Regions from separate parts of the Vibrio porteresiae DSM 19223 genome, predicted to be linked through region 2. Evidence: predicted binding sites of a transcription regulator. Region 2 holds the regulator's gene; each other region holds the start of a gene.
What was found. Region 2 encodes CRP, which controls carbon source genes, mostly activating them, when cyclic AMP is high. Its sites were predicted from a motif close to TGTGANNNNNNTCACA; they were not measured.
Positions count from the first base shown of each region.

Region 1: a site for CRP is predicted at 2,259-2,274, ahead of cdd (cytidine deaminase). Genes of this name have one in related genera too.
Region 3: a site for CRP is predicted at 3,233-3,248, ahead of recB (exodeoxyribonuclease V subunit beta). Genes of this name have one in related genera too.
Region 4: a site for CRP is predicted at 3,352-3,367, ahead of malT (HTH-type transcriptional regulator MalT). Genes of this name have one in related genera too.

Region 1 covers NZ_AP024895.1:2,277,173-2,281,830, reverse strand. Annotated here, with positions in the region: gene purT (formate-dependent phosphoribosylglycinamide formyltransferase) at 1-1,016, opposite strand, end outside; gene cdd (cytidine deaminase) at 1,310-2,203, opposite strand; gene OCV11_RS10370 (CidB/LrgB family autolysis modulator) at 2,446-3,135, opposite strand; gene OCV11_RS10365 (CidA/LrgA family protein) at 3,135-3,557, opposite strand; gene sbcB (exodeoxyribonuclease I) at 3,592-4,658, opposite strand, start outside.
Region 2 covers NZ_AP024895.1:3,303,221-3,307,878, forward strand. Annotated here, with positions in the region: gene OCV11_RS15105 (hydrolase) at 1-925, shown strand, start outside; gene OCV11_RS15110 (YheU family protein) at 980-1,189, shown strand; gene OCV11_RS15115 (phosphoribulokinase) at 1,282-2,151, shown strand; gene crp (cAMP-activated global transcriptional regulator CRP) at 2,393-3,025, shown strand; gene OCV11_RS15125 (DUF1338 domain-containing protein) at 3,103-3,891, opposite strand; gene astD (succinylglutamate-semialdehyde dehydrogenase) at 3,966-4,658, opposite strand, start outside.
Region 3 covers NZ_AP024895.1:709,063-713,720, forward strand. Annotated here, with positions in the region: gene recC (exodeoxyribonuclease V subunit gamma) at 1-3,053, shown strand, start outside; gene recB (exodeoxyribonuclease V subunit beta) at 3,346-4,658, shown strand, end outside.
Region 4 covers NZ_AP024896.1:1,856,003-1,860,660, forward strand. Annotated here, with positions in the region: gene malQ (4-alpha-glucanotransferase) at 1-437, opposite strand, end outside; gene OCV11_RS24890 (glycogen/starch/alpha-glucan phosphorylase) at 554-3,007, opposite strand; gene malT (HTH-type transcriptional regulator MalT) at 3,548-4,658, shown strand, end outside.

The sequences.
Region 1 (4,658 bases), 1.0 Mb from region 2:
TCTAAACCACTGTAAGCGATGTTTTGTGAGGTGCCTTGACCAAGAATGGCGGCAGATGCACAAGGACCGTATTGGGTAATTTTACCTACAGGCATACGAGTGAAGGCACGTACGTGCAACGCAAACTCAGACATGTCTTGAGAAACCAGTGTTACTAAGCCGGTATCGTGTGGACGAGGTGACACTTCATTGAAGATCACTTTGTCGCCTTTAACGAACAGCTCAACACCAAATAGGCCGTAACCACCAAGGGCATTAACCACTTGTTCTGCAACGTATTCAGCTGCTTTTAGCGCGTTTTCAGACATCACTTGTGGCTGCCATGATTCACGATAGTCACCGTCTTCTTGACGATGGCCGATAGGTGCGCAGAAGTGAACGCCATCAACAGCACGAACGGTCAGCAGGGTAATTTCGTAATCGAAGTCGATAAAGCCTTCCACAATTACACGACCAGCGCCAGTGCGACCGCCTTCTTGAGCGTATTGCCACGCTTTGTCGATGTCGGCTTCAGTCTTAATAACGCTTTGGCCTTTGCCTGATGAACTCATTACTGGCTTACACACGCAAGGGATACCCACTTCAGTGACAGCCGCTGCGAAATCTTCGTAGTTGTCTGCGAAACGGTAAGGTGACGTTGGAAGAGACAGCTCTTCTGCTGCTAGGCGACGAATACCTTCACGGTTCATGGTTAAACGTGTCGCGTTAGCGGTAGGAACAACGTTTAAACCTTGTGCTTCCAATTCAACCAACTTAGCGGTGGCAATGGCTTCAACTTCTGGGACCACAAAGTGTGGCTTTTCTGCTTCAATGACTTTTTGTAGCTCTTCGCCATCAAGCATATTGAACACATAGCTGCGATGTGCCACTTGCATAGCAGGCGCATCAGCGTATCGGTCACAGGCAATCACTTCTAGGCCTAGGCGTTGACATTCAATCGCCACTTCTTTGCCTAGCTCACCAGAACCAAGAAGTAAAACACGAGTAGCATTAGCTCGGGTTGCAGTCCCCAACATACGGAATCCTTATTACGTTTGTATCACTTTGTGAAGTTGCGGCAATGATACGCAAAAAAAATAGAAAAGCAAACGTTTGCGTGCCGCTGGTATGGAAATAATGTGGGCTAGTATACGCTGGAATAATGACGTCTTTATGTCATTGAACCATAACGGTTAGCACATAAATTTTAATCATTATGCGGTGAGTCGGGTGGAAAAAAAGAGAGCTTGGCGGTACTTCAGATATTCAACCAATTGTTGTAGGTAAATTAGGGCAAAAGCCACAGGTGAGGCTTTTGCCCAAACCATCATTATGAGGAGAGTGCTACGTACTCAAGCTCAATATCCGGATTAATCGCTTCTAACGTTGATTGAGTGCAGGCAAGATGGCTAATCGATGCGGTCGCCATTTCTGCTAACGCAGCGTGAGTCATGGTGGAAAACTCATCTCCACCCATGCGCAACTGAACCAGAGCCACTTGCAGTGGTGGTAGGCTAGGGTTAAACGCTGCGTTTTCCGCATAAGCGCCGCTGTAGCTGTTGCCGGTACTCGTTGCTAAAGCCACGCCACTGAAGTTTTGCGTGTAAGGAGCATGGCTGCGATTTAATGCTTGAACGCCTAACTGGACCAGTTCACTGTCACTGTCGCTGGTATAACCGTGATCGATCTTACCCATGAGTAGCGTGGTGATGTCGAGATCCGCTGGGCCAAACGATTCAGGCAAGTAGTGTTGTAGAGTTTGTCCAACTCTTTGTGGCAATTGAATTTTCAGTGTTTTGGCGGTGGTCAATTCATTCATAAATTGACGACAGTGACCGCAAGGTGTGTGGTTCACGGTGACATCCACAATACCTTGTTCACCTTTGGTCCACGCATGGCTGATACCTGCCTGTTCGGCATGGATAGTTTGACCAAGCTGCGCGCCGGAAAATTCCATATTGGCGCCAAAATAGAGGCGTCCACTTAGGCCACGAACCAATGCTCCCACATAAAAATTGGAAATAGGAACATAAGCGTAAGCGGCGGCTAATGGCAGTAAACAGACTCGCAAATCAGCGTCTTGATAACCTGAGATTTCAATAAGTTGGCTGAATTGTTCCGCAGAGATAGTCGCGTCAAAATCGTGAGCTAATACAATTGGAGTCAGATACTCAGCGATCTGCGGTGGTAAGCTGTTCAGTGCCTCCTGAATACGGCCTTTCATAAGCTGTCCTTGTTTGTTTATGGAACAATAGTGTAAGAGACACACAAAACAAAGGTGTGATAAATGTCACATTTAAAATGAAACGATTGTTTATTGTTACATAAAGAGAGTGAGATCACACTTGGGATCGATTACATCCATGCAACCGATAAAATAAGACGGGTTAACTTTTCAGCAACCCGCCATCACATATTGATTCACACTGGATTTGCGAAGCTCGTTATTTGAGCTGTTTTGTCTTTTTAGCCAACCACAATATGATGTAGCCAAAGAACAGCAGTAAAGACAATCGGTGCCAATATTGAGGTGATAATCCCGCAGAGCACAAGCGCGAGTGAGCTGAATGCACCTTCTTGGCCGTCACGTTCAGCGCAGGTTGCGGTGCCCAACGCGTGAGAGACTGACCCCATGGTTAAGCCGCGTGCAATGGGGTGGGTGATATTCAGTAGTTTAAAAATTGGATACCCCAAAATCGCCCCAAACAAACCCACCAACACCACGACAATCGCTGCGATAGAGGGTTCGCCACCTAAGTTACGGGCAACTTCCATCGCAATTGGCGTGGTCACCGATTTTGCCATAAGAGAGGCAATCAGGGTCAAGTTCGTCCCCATCACCACCGCAATAAAACTCGCCGTTATCATCGACATTAAGCTACCAACGGTACAAGCCAGCATGATAATGCGCCAATTAGCGCGAATTTGCGGTAACTGCTCGTAGAGCGGAAATGCAAGGGCGACCACGGCAGGAGCAAGCAAGTCACTAATGTAGACGTTATCGGCGTAGTAGGTGTCAAAGTCGATACCAAATACCATCAAAATAACGATTAACGCCACGATACTCATTAACAGCGGGTTAGCGATGGGTGAATGAATTTTTGTCGCAATCCAGCGACAGATAAAAAAGACCACTAAGGTAAGTACGAGCCACATTATGCTTTCCCCTTAACGCTTTTGGTGTCGGCTTTGATATCGGCTTTCACATTGATGCGCTTACTGTCGGCGTTTAAAAAACGGTCCAAAATTAAGCCCAACGTCACCATGACCAGTGCACTGCCACCGATGGCGCTTGCCAGAATGGCCCACGCATTGGAGAGCAGCATATCAAAGTGGTTCATAAGCCCTACGCTGATAGGGACAAATAACAACATCATGTAGCGGATAAAAAGGTGCGCTCCAGGACGGACCCAGTCAACGGGCGCGAAACCGCTGGCCAAGAGAGCAAAAAGAAGGAGCATGCCAAAGATACTGCCAGGAATCGCAACTCCCAGCAGGTGTTGTATCCAGTTTCCGATCGTCAAACAGATAAAGATCAGGGCGAAGGAAACCACGTATTTTAGAAGTGTGTTTATCATAAAAATGTCACATCAGAAGAAAGACAAACCAAATTTAAGAGGCGAGTTGTTCTACATACCGATATACGGCTTTTAATATCGCGATTTTCTGAGCATCGCTTTCATGTTCGTGAACCAAATTTTCCAAATTGAGCATATAAGCCTCAATATTGTTTTCAAAATACTCTCGGCAGTGATTAGCCCAACGACGTTGCTCTGTATCGCTTAATGTCCATGGATAATGACGCGCACGATAACGGAACAGCAAAGGTTCAATGCGTTTATCACTGAACTGCAAATCTAACGAACCCAATTGTTCTGGGTTGCTTTCACGGATGATCTCCATTGCTGCTTTATCCGCTGGGGAGAAGAAACCGTCATACAACTGTGTGTCTACATCGTCATCTTTAGCAAATTCACGTTCTTGGCTAAAGAGAGTAATGAGTTTTTCGCGAATGGCTGGATGCTCACGCAAGGTCGCCAAATTCGCCAAGCATTGTTCACGATTAATGCCGATGACTTTGGCGTTTTCCGCCGTCAGCGTTTTGGCAGGGGCCAAAATGGGGCATTTATTAAGGTGAACTAATTTCACGGGTACAGGCAACTCATCGTCAGCTAGATCCTCTCTACGCGTATACAGGCGGGTCTGCAACTCTTGTGCAGAAAGCTCAAGTAGTGGCGTCGGATCTTTGGCCAAATCCACCGTAATCACTGCGTTTTGATTGGTTGGATGCCAAGCCACGGGCACAATCCAACTGGTGTATTGGCATTCGCGCCCCAGCATTCCAGAGACGTGCATTAGTGGTGTCATATTGACGATATCAACCAGCTCCGTCAATTTACGCTTGTTACGCATACTGTAAAAGTAGTCGAACAACTTAGGTTGAGCCGCTTTGACACGTTTTGCCATTTCAATAGTAGCGATAACATCGGCGAGCGCATCGTGGGCATTATCGTGCTCTATGCCATTGGCTTTAGAGAGGTGTTCCAGTTTAAAGCTAGGAAAGCCTTCGTCATTTTCCGGCCAAACAATGCCTTCCGGACGCAGAGCATGACAAGCACGCAGCACATCAAGTAGATCCCAACGCGAGTTGCCGTTTTTCCAGCTCCACTCGTAAGGAT
Region 2 (4,658 bases):
ACCCAGAGCACTGCGTCGACATCCGTTGTTTGAGCCAACTTGGCAAACATTGGATACGCCGGATGGTGATTTTCTCGATTTAGCTTGGAGTGAAACACCAGAGCAAGTGCGTAACAATGACAAACCCATTTTTGTTTTGTTTCATGGTCTAGAAGGCAGCTTTTCCAGCCCATACGCTAATGGGTTGATGCACGCATTTGCCACACAAGGTTGGAACTCGGTACTGATGCATTTTAGAGGTTGTAGTGGTCGCCCAAACCGCCTCGCTCGCGCTTATCATTCGGGTGAAACCTCCGATGCGCGCTGGGTGCTCGAGTATATTCGCCAACACTACCCTAATCGAATCGTTATTGCAGCGGGTGTCTCATTAGGCGGCAACATGCTAGTGAACTACTTAGCTGAATATGCTGACGATCCGATAGTGCAAGCAGCGACAATTATCTCTGCACCGTTAGACTTGGCATCATGCTCCGATCGTATCGAAATAGGCTTTTCCAAGGTCTATCGCGATTACTTAATGCGCTCGTTAAAAAGTAATGCGTTACTGAAAATCGAACTGCTGCACCAGCAACTGGGTATTGATGCTGAACAAATCAAGCAGCTGCGCCGTTTACGTGACTTTGATGATTTAATTACAGCTCCGCTCCATGGTTTTTCTGATGCCCAAGATTACTATCAGCGCTGTTCTGGTTTGGCTAAATTACCCCAGATTTCGGTTCCAACACTATTGCTGCAAGCCAAAGATGATCCCTTTATGACCGATAAGGTGATACCCACTTTTCCACTTCCTGCGCATGTGGAATATCGTCTGCTTGCTCATGGTGGTCATGTGGGTTTTGTCAGTGGTTCATTATTCAAACCACAATATTGGCTTGAAGAGTACTTACCAAAGCACTTTCAACATTGGGTTAGTCACGCTAATTAGACATCTATTTTTACAGACAAGAGTGGCATTACACCGCTCATGTTAGAGGTATTTATGAACATCCCTTGGCAACAAATTGCCCCAGAAACACTCGATAACTTGATTCGCGAATTTGTTCTGCGTGAAGGCACCGATTACGGTACCCACGAAGTCTCTCTCGACACTAAGGTCGAGCAGGTAAAAAAACAAATACAAGCAGGTGAAGCAATCATTGTTTACTCAGAATTACATGAAACAGTAGACATAAAACTACGCCACGCATAATTGCCAGATGAGGGAAGAAAAAACCATGCTATAGTGAATCCACTTAGGTTTGGAATTCCCTTAAACAAGGACAACAAGAGACAAGGTTTGTCATGTCAGCGAAACATCCTATTATTGCCGTTACAGGTTCTTCCGGTGCTGGAACAACGACGACATCTGAAGCGTTCCGCAAAATGTTTAACATGATGTCAGTAAGACCTGCTTGGGTTGAAGGTGATAGTTTTCACCGATTTACGCGCCCAGAAATGGACGTTGAAATTCGAAAAGCACGCGAGCAAGGTCGTCATATCAGTTATTTTGGCCCACAAGCCAATGACTTTCCCACGTTAGAAGAGTTCTTTCGTCAATACGGGAAAGATGGCACCGGCCAAATTCGCCGTTATCTCCATACGTTTGATGAAGCTGTACCTTACAACCAAATGCCAGGTACCTTTACACCTTGGCAAGATTTACCCGAAAACACCGATGTGCTGTTTTACGAAGGGTTGCATGGTGGCGTAGTCGATGGAGAGGTAAACGTGGCGCAACATGTTGATTTTTTGATCGGCATGGTACCCATCGTTAACCTTGAATGGATTCAAAAGTATGTCCGAGATACACGCGATAGAGGTCATTCTCGTGAAGCCGTGATGGATTCTATTGTTCGCTCGATGGATGATTACCTCAATTACATCACGCCACAGTTTTCTCGTACGCACATCAACTTTCAACGTGTTCCGACGGTCGACACATCCAACCCACTAAATGCGAAAGGCATTCCAAGTTTAGACGAAAGTTTTGTTGTTATACGCCTTCGCGGCATAAAAAACGTCGATTTCCCCTATCTGCTCGCTATGATAGATGGATCATTTATGTCACGGCATAACACCATTGTCGTTCCTGGCGGGAAAATGGGGTTTGCGATGGAATTGATTGTGCGTCCGATACTGCAACAACTGATAGACAGCGGCAAAATTGGTTAATTCATCACATGTAAATTTCGCTTACTTTTCATACCGTGATCATAAGCACGTTTTTGCGCAATAAAACGGCCAAACGACACGATTAAAGTCAAGAAATTCGCAGTGAAAAAGGATACTATTCTTTAACGGAAACAAGATAACTTGCAGTGAATCCAAACTCTTCTTATTCTAGTAAGCCTGAATAAGGCTTCGCTAAATTATGGATAGCGGCAAGCGTACCCTGCAGAGGAAGTGAGATATTATGGTTCTAGGTAAACCTCAAACAGACCCAACATTAGAGTGGTTTCTTTCACACTGTCATATTCACAAATACCCATCAAAAAGCACTTTGATTCATGCGGGTGAGAAGGCAGAAACGCTGTATTACATCGTAAAAGGTTCTGTTGCGGTATTAATTAAAGATGAAGAAGGCAAGGAGATGATCCTTTCCTATCTGAATCAGGGTGATTTTATCGGTGAACTTGGTCTTTTCGAAGAAGGTCAAGAACGTAGCGCCTGGGTTCGCGCGAAATCTCCATGTGAAGTAGCTGAAATTTCATTTAAGAAATTCCGTCAGCTAATTCAAGTTAACCCAGACATTCTAATGCGTCTTTCTGGTCAAATGGCACGTCGCCTACAAGTGACCAGCCAAAAAGTGGGCGATTTAGCCTTCCTTGATGTGACTGGCCGTATTGCTCAGACTCTTTTGAATCTAGCAAAACAACCTGATGCAATGACCCACCCAGATGGTATGCAAATTAAAATTACCCGTCAGGAAATTGGTCAAATCGTTGGTTGTTCACGTGAAACGGTTGGTCGTATTCTCAAGATGCTTGAAGAACAAAACCTTATTTCTGCACACGGCAAAACTATCGTCGTGTACGGCACCCGTTAATTCGTACTCACAAGCAACGAATGAGAAAAACCACCCTTGGGGTGGTTTTTTTTGTTCGCGAAACAGTAGGTAATATTTTACTGTCGGTGAGTACTTTCAAAGATTTTATCTGCTGACGCTTCAACAAACCCTTGATATAAGTTGCCGTCACTCATGACATAGCGCTTAGCAAACTCATAAAAGCCACCGGGAATCATGGCCGTGACATCATCAAAGCTCACTTCAACCTTGTCGGCCAAGGTAGAGGATTGCTCAAGCAACACCTCAGGAGAACCTTTGACCTCTCCCCCAGCTTCATTAATGGCAAAACCGTGACTGCGTAAATGCGCATTAACCTGCGTCACCTCTTCAAACGCTCTCAGTTGATTAACACTCACGGTGAAGTGATTCGCTCCATAGCCGTGCGCCGCTAACCAACCCGCGTATTCGCTTTCTGCAGCCAAAATTTGGTAATCGGTGTAAGTTAAAGACCAAGGTCTTCCTTGCCACAAAAACGATGGCACAGTGACTTGAGGAACCGAATCAAGCAATTGATGAATCAGCTTTTGTGCTGGCATACTCAGTTCACCCACTAGCAGTTCACTGATAAAGACTTTAGGTAACTTGGGATCTGGATGTTGTAAATGACGGGCATATAGCTTTTTGGCAACAAAACGATATTCGCCGCCAACTTGATAACCTTCGGCAAGAAAAGGCTGCATCAGCACCTCTAAACCGAGTTGTGGACTGCGAAACGTGCGTAAGGCAATGTGGTCATTGATTAATGGTTCGTTTTCTTGCAGCAATTGGTGAACTTTGTCCGCCGATGGACACAAACGGGTAATGTAATCTTGCCACAAATGATCAAACAGTTGGACAGCACTCATAGCTTCTCCTTATCTGTGAAATAGCGACCATCTTCCCCTAAGTTCGCCGCCACACGTAAACTGCGTTCGCGTATTCATAACTCAATACCTGGACTTAACTGCGCGGGTAATTCAGCGCACTCCCCTTCCATTGATGCCATCGGATAAGCACAATAATCCGCGGCATAATAGGCACTTGGGCGCAAATTACCGGATGCCCCCGGACCACCAAATGGTGCATCACTGCTCGCCCCCGTCAGCTGTCGATTGCGGTTAACAATGCCGGCGCGAATGTGGTCAATGAAATACTGCCACTCATCATCTTGAGTCGAAATAAGCCCCGCAGAAAGTCCAAAGCGAGTATTGTTGGCTTCCGTCACCGCCTGCTTTAAATCTTGATAACGAATCACTTGCAGTAATGGTCCGAAATACTCTTCATCAGGTAACTCTTCAATAGAGGAAACATCGATAATCCCTGGGGTCACAAACGCCGCATGAGTGTTCTTCGCCTCAAGTAAAATCTCACCGCCTAAGGTTTCAAGATGCGCCTGCGCAGCCACAATACTTTGCGCAGCATGAACAGAAATTAAGGTTCCCATAAACGGTTCGGGGTGGGCAAAAGGCTGATCGATGCGCAGTTTCTGAGTTGCTGAAACTAATCGCACCAAAAGCTCATCACCTTTATCACCAATAGGTACAAATAACCTACGAGCGCAGGTACAACGTTGCCCCGCACTGATAAATGCCGATTGAATAATCGTATAAATGGCAGCGTCTAACTCACCAAA
Region 3 (4,658 bases), 1.0 Mb from region 2:
ATATTTTCGATGGTTATTTGGTGTATCGCCCAGATTGGATTGCGACGTGGGAAGCGGGAGAAGAGGTTGCTGAACTGGATGGAGAGCAGCCTTGGCAGCCCATTTTATGGCGTGATCTTTATCAGTACACCTTAGATTTGGGTCAGTCTCATTATCATCGTGCCAATCTCTACGACAGTTTTATTTCGGCTTTAGCCAACGGTAAGGTGGATGTGTCGACCTTGCCTAAACGGCTGTTTATTTTTGGTATTTCCTCATTGCCGCCTCGCTATATGGAAGCGTTAAAAGCCTTGGGGGAACACATTGATGTCCATCTGATGTTTACTAACCCCTGTCAGCACTATTGGGGGGACATTCGCGATAAGAAAACCCTTGCGCGGATGGAAAGCCAGCGTCGCAAAAAACTGATCTTAAAAGCGCAATCCATTGAAGTGAGTGGCGAAGTGTCGCCACTTAAAGGCTCAATCGACGATTATGCTACTGATGAGCTGCATACGGCCGGCGCGGTAGGTAATAGCTTATTGGCCTCAATGGGCAAACTGGGGCGCGATAATCTTTATCTGTTAGCCCAAAGCGATAATGAAGAGCATCAACTGTTTATCGATGTCGACCGCGATAATCTGCTGCATCAGCTGCAGGCGGATATTCTCAATCTCGAAGAGCATCAAGACGATCAACTGCTGGAAAGCAGCGACCACAAACCGCAAATTGACCCTGATGACCATTCGGTCACCTTCCATGCGTGTCATAGCCCGATGCGGGAAGTGGAAGTGTTACATGATCAATTGCTGGCGATGTTTGATCGCCATCCCGACTTAAAGCCACGCGATATTATTGTGATGGTATCGGACATCAATGCCTATAGCCCTTATATTCAGGCGGTGTTTGGTAATGCGCCGGGCGATCGCTTTATTCCATATTCGATTTCTGACCGCACTGCCGATCAAGAAAGCCCGCTGCTCACCGCTTTTTTGCAGTTAGTTAATCTTCCTCAATCGCGTTGCCTAGCTTCCGAATTGCTTGAGCTGTTAGAAACCCCGGCGATGATGGCGCGTTTTGAACTCGATGAAGAGGAATTTGCCACTGCCAAGTTATGGATAGAAGAGTCGGGTATTCGTTGGGGACTCAACGAGACGACCGCGACTGAATTTGACCTGCCGAAAACCCAACAAAATACGTGGGAGTTTGGTATTGCGCGCATGCTACTTGGCTATGCGATGCCACCTTGTGTGGACCTTTACGAACAAGGGGAACTGGCGCTTGCTCCCTATAATGAAGTGCAAGGGATGAGCGCTGAATTGGCAGGCAAACTCGCGCACTTTATTGAGACCGTAAGTCGATATCGTAGCCTATTGAGTCAAACTCAATCGGTTGATGCGTGGCGTGAGGTGCTTTACTCATTACTCGTCGATTTCTTCGCTGTGGATCTGGAAGGTGAGTTAGCACTGCAATCGATTCGTGACACCTTAATACAACTGAAAGATCAGTTAGTTGATGCGCGTTATGAGCAGGATATTGCACCGATCATTATCAGCCAGTACCTCAATAACAAACTGTCGGGAACGCGCGTCAGCCAGCGCTTCTTAGCTGGGCAAGTGAACTTCTGTACCTTGATGCCAATGCGCTCGATTCCATTTAATGTCGTCTGCTTGCTGGGAATGAACGATGGTGTTTATCCCCGCACCATGCCGCCAGAAGGGTTTGATTTGATGAACGGTCGCACTCGACCTGGCGATCGCTCGCGACGTGACGATGACCGCTACCTGTTTTTGGAAGCCATGCTCTCAGCACAAAAAACACTGTATATCAGTTATGTAGGACGCTCTATCCAAGACAATACCGAACGCGTTCCTTCGGTTTTGGTTAGTGAGCTATTGGAATATTGCCAACAGAATTACGCGTTATACGGCGATGAAACCTTAGATAGCGACCAGTCGGGCGAGCGATTAGTGGCGCAGTTAGTGCGGCATCACGCCATGGTGCCGTTCAGTCCTGATAGCTTCTTGCGTGATGGCAGTTACGCCCGAGAATGGGTGCCAGCGGCGCTGCGTCAAGGCAGTGCGGCGGGGCAGTTTAATCTTCCGCTGGATGATTATTTGTTGGATGCCACGTTTCCTCTGGAACTCGATCTGGTCGAGCTGCAACGTTTTTGGCGTTTACCAGTGCAGTACTTCTTTAATCGTCGCCTCAAAGTGCAATTTGAAATGCCCCACGCAGTGATGGAAGACGATGAGCCGTTTGCTCTTGGCGGGCTAGAAAGCTATCAATTACGCGATGAGCTTTTGGGTTTATTGCTGAACTGCCAAAGTGAAGTGGAACAACAAGAAGCGATTGCCCACTTTGCTAAACAGCAGCGAGCACAGGGTAAATTACCCGTCGGTGAATTTGGCACCTTAGAGCTGGAAACCAATCGAGTTCAAACCCAAGAATTGGCGCAGCGCATTCGCTTTTTAACCGCGCAGCCCCTTGAGGACATTGAAGTGAATTCTCAACTCAACTTCCTTGGGCAAGGAAAACCAACTCGACTCACCGGCTGGCTGACTCAGGTCTATCAATCAGGGTTACTGCGTTATCGTAGTGGCTCGATTCGCGCGCAAGATATCTTAGCCGCTTGGATTGATCATCTCTGTTTGGCATCCACGGGACATCACAAACCAACGCATGTGATTGGTTACGACCGTAAAGAAGGCGTAGTGCATCAAATATTGCCACCGATGGCATCTAAGGAAGAGGCTGTCGCGATGCTCAATGAGCTGGTGCGTCTGTTCTATCAAGGGCTCACTGAGCCATTAGCCTATTTTCCTCGTACGGCACTCGCCTGTGTTGAAGCTGGATTCTCCCGGGGCAATTGGGTTGATGATGAAGAGAAGTCATTGAAGAAAATGGCAGATACGTTTAACGATGGGTATATGACCACGGGTGAAGGCAATAATCCGTATATTCAACGCATTTGGCCACAATGGCATGATGAACTCGCACAGCAAGTTCGTACCAATAGTGCGTTGGTGTTACAAGCGCCGCGATTGGCAATGCAAGATGGGATGGAACAATGATGGCTTTGAACTTGGGAATGAAGCAGGAATTTGTGGCCGTCAGAAAATCGTTTTTTTGTGTAGGGTGTTCGCTGTACGGCCACGGGTCAGAGGGACCTGTAATTCGGTATCCGTCTGATGATGGATTTCACCATCAGCGCTAAGTTGAAAGAATTCTATCGAGCACCGCGATGGTGCGCTGTGAACAATCTCTCACAAAAACAGGGCATCTTGCTGTTTTATGGTACTAAATAACAATATTGCTGCTTGGATCACATATGTCTTGGCTTACGAATTTAAAGGGTAATGCACCATGTCGGTAACGTCGAAAATCGAACCTATTGCTCTGGATACTATGACATTTCCGCTGCATGGCGCGCGACTGATTGAAGCGTCTGCGGGGACGGGCAAAACCTTTACCATCGCTGGTTTGTATCTGCGCCTTATTTTGGGGCATGGCACAGCTGAAACTCGCCATGCAATGCCGTTAACTGTCGATCAAATCTTGGTGGTGACCTTTACCGAAGCGGCTACGGCAGAGCTGCGAGATCGTATTCGTGCTCGTATTCATGCCGCTAAGATGGCGTTTGCTCGTGGTGTCAGTGAAGACCCAGTGATTAAGCCTTTGCTGGTGGAATACGATGACCATCCTCTTGCGGTGCAACTGCTAACCGAAGCAGAACGTCAGATGGATGAGGCGGCGGTGTATACCATCCATGGTTTTTGTCAGCGCATGCTAACGCAAAATGCTTTTGAATCGGGAAGTCGGTTTAATAACGAATTTGTGACCGATGAGAGTCATTTAAAAGCTCAAGTGGTGGCCGATTACTGGCGTCGTCAGTTTTATCCTTTGCCGCTGCAACTGGCAGCGGAAATTCGTCGTATGTGGGGTTCACCTGCGGATTTATTAGCACGCATTAGTGGTTATTTGACTGGCGCACCGCTTACCTTAACAACTCTGCCCATGAGTGGCGACTTAGCGCAGTTACACCAGCAAAACTTACAGCGAGTGGATGAGCTCAAAGCGCTATGGCGCGAGCACGAATCGGACGTTGAGGGGTGTATTGCCAACTCAGATGTAAATAAGCGCAGTTACACCAAAAAATCCCTGCCAGAGTGGATTGCAGCGGTAAGCCTGTGGGCAAGTTCTGAGACCACAGGCTACGATGTTCCCGATAAGTTAGAACGTTTTTCTCAAGCGGTTTTAATGGAAAAAACGCCTAAAGGCAGCGCGCCGGAGCATCCGCTGTTTGTCGCCATTGAGCAGTTTTTGGCGCAGCCTGTTAATCTTGAAGCGCCACTACTTGCTCATGCGATTAGCGAGTGTCGACAGATGCTGGCTAAAGCCAAGCAAACTAAACAGTGGCTCTCGTTTGATGACCTGCTGACTCAGCTTTCAGCTGCGTTGGATAACGATGATGATGACATTTTGGCAGAGCGAATTCGCCAGCTTTACCCGGTGGCGATGATCGATGAATTCCAAGATACCGACCCATTGCAATACAGTATTTTTAGCCGTATTTACTTGGCGCATCCGCAAACCGGTCTGTTTATGATCGGTGACCCGAAACAGGCGATTTATGCGTTTCGCGGTGCGGACATTTTTACCTATATTCGTGCGCGCAA
Region 4 (4,658 bases), on a different replicon from region 2:
TTGCGTCTTTTACGCGTCAAGGTTAATTGGTGATAACCCAAAGGAAGCGAGACCGGTAAACGCAAATAGAGCGTCTCGCTGGTTTCCCGCTCGTCTCGCAACAAGGTTTGCGACACTTCTCCGGAATAAGTCTCGCCCTGTTCTGAGAGCAAATACCACTGAAAATCAGACTCTCGAACACCAACCGCAAGATGCAACCCGATATCGATAGGTTCATCATCATGCAGCACATAAACAGGTTCAAGCACCTCTGGTTTATGATGCTTTTCAACGGAAGCCAGCAGCGCTTCATCGCTGCTGGTATCGTAACCTAAACTGGCGAGCAGTCGCTCAATCACGTCAGGCTGAACATCCGTGTGTATTCCCCATGCACTGATGTAACTATCGGCGATATGCACCTGCTCAGCGGCTTGTTTTAGTACATTTAAGTCAATCATTTATCACCTCGAAGCGCATCCTTACGCTCCATTTATTGCTACTGGTAACTTGGTAACTTGGTAACTTGGTAGCAATCGTCCGTCATCATTGGCACAACTTATCTTTTGCAATGGAACTAGCGTTTTACTGGGGTTAGCTTCCAGATTTGATTCACATAATCACGAATACTACGATCCGAACTGAATTTACCCATCTGCGCCGTATTCATAATCGCTTTTTTCGCCCACCCTGCGGTATCGCGATAATCGGTATCGATACGCTGCTGAGCATCCACATACGAAGCAAAGTCAGCTAGCACTAAATACGGGTCACCACCGTTGAGCAAACTGTCGTAAGTTGCGCGTAGTTTTCCCGGTTCGCCAGGGGTGAATTCCTCACCAAGTAGCAAATCTAACGAAGCCTTGAGCAGTGGATCCGCTTGATAAAAATCATATGGGTTGTAGCCATGTGAACGAAGCTCATGCACTCCATCGATATCTAAACCAAAGATGTAGATATTATCGTCACCGACTTCTTCGCGAATTTCGACGTTCGCCCCATCCATCGTACCGATGGTTAATGCCCCATTGAGCGCTAACTTCATGTTGCCGGTACCTGACGCTTCTTTCCCTGCGGTAGAAATCTGTTCGGAAACATCCGCTGCAGGAATAATGATTTCCGCCATGCTAACGCGGTAATCAGGCACGAATACCACTTTCAATTTGCCATTGATGCTGGCATCGGAATTGATTTTTTCGGCAATCTTGTTGATAGCAAAGATGATCTCTTTTGCTAGGTAATAGCCTGGCGCTGCCTTTGCAGCAAAGAACACCACTCGAGGCTGCATATCGAAAGTAGGATCGGTTTTAAGGCGATGATATAGCGACAAAATATGCAACATATTCAGATGCTGACGCTTATATTCGTGTAGACGTTTAATCTGAACATCGAAAATGGCATTGGTATCGAGGGTGATATTCATGTTCTCTTGCACCCATTTTGCCAAACGCTCTTTGTTTTCCTTCTTCACGGCCATAAAGCGTTTTTGGAACGCAGTGTCGTCAGCGTAATTAGCAATTCGTTGCAATTGAGCAAGATCCGATGGCCATTGGTCACCAATCTTTTCAGAGATCAGATCTGACAAGCCAGGGTTACAATATTTGAGCCAACGACGTGGCGTGATCCCGTTGGTCACGTTCTTCAAACGAGTGGGATAGAGCTCATGGAATTCAGGGAATAGTTGGCGTTTGACCAATTCAGAGTGCAAAGCAGCCACCCCATTGACCGCGTAAGATCCCACCACACATAGGTTTGCCATGCGCACCATGCGATGGAAGCCTTCCTGAATGACGGAAAGTTTTTGTTGCTTTGATACATCACCCGGCCATTTAGCGCTCACTTCAAGTAAGAAACGGCGGTTAATTTCATAGATGATTTCCATATGGCGCGGCAACAAACGTTGAATCAGACCTTCATCCCATGTTTCCAACGCTTCCGGCAATAGCGTGTGGTTGGTGTAAGCAAATGTACGGCTACAAATGCTCCACGCTTTATCCCAAGAGAGCCCTTTTTCATCGATGAAAATACGCATCAATTCAGGGATCGCGATGGTTGGGTGAGTATCGTTTAATTGCACGGTTTCGTGTTCTGGTAACTCTTCAAGAGAGAAACCAGCGTTGGTATGACGGCGTAAAATATCTCGGATCGAAGCGGCACTATGGAAATACTGTTGCATCAAACGCAGTGTTTTACCCTTTTCATGGTTATCATTTGGATACAACACCTTAGTAATGTTATCTGCATCGATAAGAGCATGTTGCGCTTCAAAATAGTTGCCGTTGTTAAAGCTTTCCAATGAGAATGGCGCAATGGCTCGCGCTTCCCACAGACGCAATGGATAGACGGTGTCATTTTCATACCCCACGATAGGTAAATCCCATGGCATTGCCTGAATCAACATGCCAGGTACCCAATGGCGCTTTTCTTCACCGTCAACATAGTTGACTTCAACATGTCCGTAAAAACCGATATCTTGTTTAAATTCTGGACGAGCGACTTCCCAAGGATACCCTTCAATCCCCTGCCAAGCATCGGGGGCTTCTTTTTGCTGACCATTTTCAAACGACTGTTTAAATAGCCCATATTCATAGTGCAAACCGTACCCGACTGTTGGATATTCCAAAGCAGCGCAAGAGTCCATGTAACATGCCGCTAATCGACCCAAACCACCATTACCTAAGGAAGGATCGCGTTCTTCTTCCAACAAATCCGTTAAGTTCTGTCCAAGACCCTCCATGGCTTCGGCAACCGGTTCGTACAAACCTAAACTGATTAGGTTATTACCAGTAAGGCGACCAATCAAAAACTCCAATGATAAATAATTGAGGCTTTTTGCTTTGACGATGCGTTGATCTTGCTCAGTCTCCAGCAAATTAAACATGGTTAATTCGGCCAAAGCTCGTGCCATCGCCAAATACCAAGCGTGCGTTGACGCATGTTCCACCGTTGTTGCGTAAGTTGCGTTGAGGTGGCGTTTAACGTTGTTTTGAAATAGCGCTTTATCAAAGGGGTACTTTTGAGTCGGTTTCATCGAGAAATCTCACTTTTCGGTTTTATCCATCTGAGACATATCGTGCATCTCTTTCAATTAAGACACCTCCTCCTCCCTGTCATACAACGAGGAGGAGATCAGAAGGCGTAGAAATGCCGTACCTGTTTTACTGTGGCGACAAAACGGGTGAGCATACTTACCCACCCTAAATCACCAATGTGTATTTGATAACATTAGCTCTGCTTTTCGTTGCATAGGCAGTTGGAGGGCGTTTTATCTGTACGAAATGCATACTACATCACAAAAATAAGTTATTTTTTGTTCGATTTTCAGCTATTCCTGTACAAGTACTAATCGATTAAGCGCTTCACTCAGTGATTAAAAGTGAGTTACATCACATAAATAGGGCGTAGTTAGCGATTACAAGATGTTGATCGGCATAACGATGATCGACAAGCCATTCGACATGCAATACACATGATCGATGGCAATGATCGTCTTCACGCAAGTATTTGCGATCTCTATGGATAGCGACGTTTGATCCTTATTAGTGATCAAGCGTCATGATGGTGAAAAATCATGTGGATCCCTTCTAAACTGAGTCAACCGGAGCATCAAAATAACACCATAAAACGGCCACGCATTCTGTCGTTATTAACACAAGCGGCTCAATCAAAGTTGGTGCTATTACGCTCTCCTGCAGGTTATGGCAAAACCACTATGGTGTTGGACTGGCTGAGCCAGCAAAAACAGGTAGGTTGGTTCAGTATTGATGAGAGTGACAATGATAGTTACCGATTCGTTAACTACTTAGTCAGAGCCTTAAATAAGGCAACCGATAACAGTTGTTCCAATGCACAAATGCTGGTGGAGCGGCATCAATATGCATCTCTCACTGCCCTATTTGCGACGTTGCTAAGCGAATTGGACTCTTTCCAACAACACGCTTATTTGGTGTTAGATGACTATCATCAGATCCACAATGATGAACTTCACGAAGCGATGCGCTTTTTCTTAAAGCATTTATCGAACCATCTCACCATAGTGATCACTTCCCGTGTGTTGCCGCCACTCGGTACAGCAAACTTGCGGGTAAGAGATCAGATGATCGAAATTGACCACCAGCAATTGGCTTTCGATGTCGATGAAACGCTGCGTTTCATGCAGCAACGTGTAGGACAAACGCTCACCTTAAAACAAGCGCAGCGATTGTGTGACTACATCGAAGGCTGGCCATCGGCTCTGCAATTGGTCGCCTTACAAACCAAACAGATAGCCAGCATCGATCTTTTTAATGCATTAGGCACCAAAGAATTAGGATCGACACATGCCTCTCGAGAAGAGGGGGCAATCCGATCCTTACCCATAGATCACTCCCATTTATGGGACTATTTGATGGAAGAGGTGTTTGCACGTCTCGATCCCCCCACCCAGATCTTTTTGATGCGCAGCTCGGTTATGGAGTATTTCACCGCCAACATGGCATCGACCATTACCGGCTGTCCAGATGCCCTTGGCAAAATTGAATTGCTCGTACGCTCAGGACTCTTTATCTGGCCAATGAACGCCATACCTACTCATCATCAAGGCCGAGAAGAGTGGTTTCGCTTTCATCACCTTTTCGCTGAATTTCTTTGCCATCAACGCAAAGCAAAGATGGCCGATCAAGAATCTCTATTGCATTCACAAG